Regions from separate parts of the Micromonospora sp. NPDC048868 genome, predicted to be linked through region 2. Evidence: riboswitches for the same ligand, from Rfam matches in the RefSeq annotation. Region 2 holds a riboswitch; the other holds the start of a gene.
What was found. A riboswitch is a leader RNA that binds a small molecule or an ion and turns the genes downstream of it on or off. The one in region 2 is predicted to bind cobalamin.

Region 1: it holds a riboswitch for cobalamin, as region 2 does, so the genes downstream of both, bluB (5,6-dimethylbenzimidazole synthase) here and ACGFNF_RS19655 (hypothetical protein) in region 2, are expected to answer to the same signal.

The regions. Positions count from the first base shown of each region.
Region 1 covers NZ_JBICUN010000010.1:32,317-34,510, forward strand. Annotated here, with positions in the region: gene ACGFNF_RS17630 (Rieske 2Fe-2S domain-containing protein) at 1-655, opposite strand, end outside; gene bluB (5,6-dimethylbenzimidazole synthase) at 764-1,387, opposite strand; cobalamin riboswitch at 1,426-1,624, opposite strand; gene ACGFNF_RS17640 (DMT family transporter) at 1,718-2,194, shown strand, end outside.
Region 2 covers NZ_JBICUN010000012.1:58,225-60,418, reverse strand. Annotated here, with positions in the region: gene ACGFNF_RS19665 (cell wall anchor protein) at 1-229, opposite strand, end outside; cobalamin riboswitch at 389-459, opposite strand; gene ACGFNF_RS19660 (hypothetical protein) at 595-1,080, opposite strand; gene ACGFNF_RS19655 (hypothetical protein) at 1,116-1,409, opposite strand; cobalamin riboswitch at 1,510-1,642, opposite strand; gene rph (rifamycin-inactivating phosphotransferase) at 1,718-2,194, opposite strand, start outside.

The DNA.
Region 1 (2,194 bases), on a different contig from region 2:
GCTCCAGCATCACGGTGACCTCGTCGCCGTGCCGGTAGAGGATCACCGAGACGTCGTCGACATCCCGGGTGATCAGCGTGCGCTCCGGCAGGGCAGCCATGTCCGCGATCGAGTGCCAGCCGTCGCTCATCCGGTGCAGCTCGGAGATGCTCTGGTTGACCTGCGCGCCCTGCTTGTACGCCAGGTGCCCGCCGAGGTACGCCCCCATGCTGGCCGCGCCGAGCCCGAGGAAGCCGAGCGTACGGCCGAGGTTGTGCCGGCCGGTCATCCGGGCGGCCACCGAGCCGGCGTAGAACGCCAGGCCGACGCTGTTGGACGCGGCGTGCACCAGGCCGATCCGGCGCTGGTCGCGAGCCAGTGCCGCCCAATCGTTGAGGCCGGTGACCGCGGCCGGGAGGGCGCTGACGGTGCCCACCGCGCACAGCGTGGCGGCGGCCCGGCGCTGCCCCGGCATCAGGTCCAGCACCGCCGTGCTGATCCACGCGCCCACCGGCACCTGCACCATCGCCGGGTGCAGCGGATGGCCCAGCCAGACGCCGTGCAGCAGGTCGCGGACCCGCTGCGGTCGGAGGGTGGCCTGGACCGCGCGCTGCAACCGGTCGCCGACCCGGTCCAGGCCGGATGCCTGCTCGATCTTCGTCAAGAGTGCTCGCACCCGTACCGACTTCCCGGCAGGAGCCCCCGCAAACCGGTCGGCGGTGACAAGTCCGCAGGTGTACGTGAGGTGCGCCCCGTCGGCCCGTAACGGGACGCCCCGGGCGGGTCAGCGTGCCGCCCAGCGGTCGTGGTGGATCGCGTCGGCCAGGGGGCGCTTCCGCCGCCAGCCGTGCCGGGCCAGGTCGGGTACCGCCTCGAAGTGGGTGACCGGCCCGAGGCAGAGCCACGCCACCGGCCGGATCCCGTCGGGGATGCCGAGCAGCTCGGCGAGCCAGGGCTCGCGGTAGAACGACACCCAGCCCACCCCGAGCCCTTCGGCGGTGGCGGCGAGCCAGAGGTTCTGGATGGCGAGGCAGGTCGAGTAGAGCCCGGTGTCGGCGATGGCGTGCCGGCCGAGCACGGCGGGGCCGCCCCGGTCCTGGTCGTGGGTGACCACCACGGACAGCGTCGACTCCAGGACGCCGTCGATCTTGATGCGGGCGAACCGCTCGGCCGCCTCCCCGTCGAGCGTCGCGGCGAACGTGTTCCGCTCGGTGCGGACGTGCTCGTGGAACCGGCGGCGCAGCTCCGGGTCGCGCACCAGGACGAAGTCCCAGGGCTGCGAGTAGCCGACGCTCGGCGCGGCGTGCGCCGCCGCCAGCACCCGGTGCAGTGTCTCCTCGGGCACCGGCGCGCCGGTGAACTGGGCGCGTACGTCCCGGCGGCGGTGGATGACGTCGTACAGATCCAAGGCAGGCTCCCGCTGCGCTCGGCCCACGCCACGCCGGACGCGGGCACCGGACGCGAGGCCGGTCTTCGGACTCCCGGATCGACGCCTGGCCGTCCGCCTTCCCGGCCCGGACGGGCCAGTGGCTGCGCGTACGCGTGGACGGTGGCTCCCCGGTCACCGCGGCGGGCCCGTGCCGGATTCACACCGGCTTCCCGATTCTCCCCGCTCGCGCGGGGCACCTCACATGATCGTGCCGTCGGGGATGCTAGCGCCGTCCGGCCCGTGACGGGAGGCGACACGGGCGTGAAAATCCGGTCGCGGGCAGCACCGTCCACGGCCACTGTGGTCCGGGTGTACGCACTCTCCTCCCGCCCGCTGCCGGCCGGCCGACCGGCGACCCGACTGAGCGTCGCGCTGGGCCAGCCCCGGGCCGTGCCGCCCCCGCTGCTGATGCTGCTGGGCATGCTCTCCACCCAGGTCGGGGCGGCCGTCGCCAAGCAGCTCTTCGGCAGCACCAGCGCCGGCGGCACCACCACGCTGCGGCTCGGCTTCGCCGCGCTCATCCTGCTGGTCCTGGTCCGGCCGGGGCTGCGCCTGGGCTGGCGTACCGCCGGTCTGGTCGGGGCGTTCGGGCTGGCCCTGGCGGTCATGAACCTCGCCTTCTACGCGGCCCTGCACCGGGTGCCGCTGGGCGTCGCGGTCACCATCGGCTTCGCCGGGCCGCTGCTGGTGTCGCTCGCCGGCAGCCGCCGCCTCGCCGACGTGGCATGGGCGGCGCTGGCCGGCGGCGGCGTGCTGCTGATCAGCGGGCTCGGCGGGACGGGAATG
Region 2 (2,194 bases):
CGAGGAGCCCGTCGATGGTCAGACCCCAGTCCGGACCGCCGAACGGGCCGGGCAGCACCCCGTCGGCGAACTCGCCGGCCAGCCAGGAGGCGGCGTCGCGCGCGGCGGCGGCGTGGGCCGGGGCGGGTGCGGCCACGACAGTCAGGGGTACGGCGGTGAGCGCGGCGATCGTCGCCGCGGTGGCGGCGACGACGCCGGCGCCGAGACGCCGGGAACGGGACCGGGACATGAGGGGTGCCTTTCGCAGAGCGGTCGGTGGAAGCTCCGGAAAGCACCCGGGGACAGCGACACCCCGCTCGCGTGATGCGATGAGCGGGGTGGAACGGACCTCGGTGGCCCGGACTTCACCCTGTAAACCTCGACAGTGGAAGCCGCTCGTCCCGGGCGAGGCATTCCGGCTCGCGAGGCCGGGGCCTCGCTCACGGTTGCGGGTCAGCGCCGGCTTCGCACCGGCTTCCCCCCACTCGGGACGTATGCAGTTGTGGCCCGGCGTGCACCGGGTGCCGACACCGTACCGCCCGCACGTCGCGCGACGCCAGGGAGGTGGCCGACACCCGGTGCACCACTGCGGTCACACCCGGTGTGCGGCCACGGTCAGGGCGCGGCGATGCTCGGCGGGGCGCCCGCGCCGAACGACCAGCCCTCGACGGTGCCCGGGGCCGGGTTGTAGCTGCTCGCGCCGGACGTGCTGTAGGACCAGGCGCCGCCGCTGGGGGCATGCCAGTACGACCAGTACGCCGTCGCGGGCGGGGTGTTGACGCACGGATCGGCCGTGGCGGTCGGCTTGCCGTTGATCCGGCAGGCGAACGCCAGCCCCCAGCGCTGGGTGCCGGTCACCGTGAAGCCGGCGCCCTGGAGGGCGGCCAGCCCGGTGGCCGGGTCGCCCGGAGCACAGCCGACCTGGACGCCACCGCCGAGCGCGGCGAAGTCGACCACGACGGTGACGCCGGAGGTGCCGGTGCAGGCCGCGGCGTACCCGGCCCGGGGGGCGGGTTCGACGGCGGTGAGGGCGACGGCGGCGACGGCGGCTGCCAACAGGCCGGCGAGCCGGGTGCGGACGGTGGATCGGTGACGGAACACGGTTCCTCCTGGAATCGGTGGAGCGACGGGACGGGTCACGGGCAGGCGGGGACCGGCGTGCCCGGGGCGGCGAAGGCGAACACCGCGTCGAGGGTGAGGCCCTGGTCGGGGTAGGTGACGCCGTCGAAGACGACCTCGAGGCGTTCGCCGGCGACGAGTTGCCGGGCCAGCCAGCCGGCCGCGGCCTCCGACCGGCCGTCCCCGGCAGGCGAGGTGGGGGAGGCGTGGGCGGATGCCGGTGCGGCGAGGGTGAGGGTGGCGAGGGTGAGGGCGGCGAGCACACCGCGGAACAGGGTGAGCAGGCGGTGCCGGCTCAGGCGGACGACCATCGGAAGCGCCTTTCCGGCCCGGCGGTCGTCAGAAGCCCGGCCACCCGCCGCAGCGCGGGGGTCGACCGGGACTCCGACCCGTGGGCCACGACGGGTGGGGAGCGGATTCTGCGCGTACGTCGGGTATTCGGGCTCGCCGTCGGAGGTGCATCTCGACGGCCTACCGTTGCGGGCCAGCGCCGGAATTCGACCGGACTTCCCCCGCACGCACGCGCGTTGGTTGAGTTGTGGCGCCAGTCTGGAGTGGAGGGACGCCGGATGTCAATGCGTGATCGGCTGCGCGCGTCCGGTCATGGTCCGGTGGTCGGTCAGGGCAGGAGCTCGACGTACCCGTCGGTCGCGTGCAGGCGAATCCGCTGTCCGTTTCGGATCAGCCGGGTCGCCTGCGCCACCCCGACGAGGGCGGGCAGGCCGTACTCCCGGGCGACCACCGCCCCGTGGGTCATGAGGCCGCCCACCTCCGTCACCAGTCCCGCGATCGCGACGAACAGGGGCGACCAGCTCGGGTCGGTGTAGGCGGTGACCAGGATGTCGCCCGGTTCGAGGTCGGCCTCGGCCAGGTCCAGGACGACGCGGGCCCGTCCCTCGACGGTCCCGCCGGAGACCGGGAGGCCGGCCAGCGCGCCGGCCGGCACGTCCTCGCGCCGGTACGCGCCGGCGATGCCCTCGCCCTCCGACGTGAGCACCCGGGGCGGGGTGAGCGTCCGGTACGACCTGAACGCGTCCTTGCGCCGCTGGATGAGCTGGTCGTCCACCTCGTGCGTACGCACGACGTCGTGGAGCTC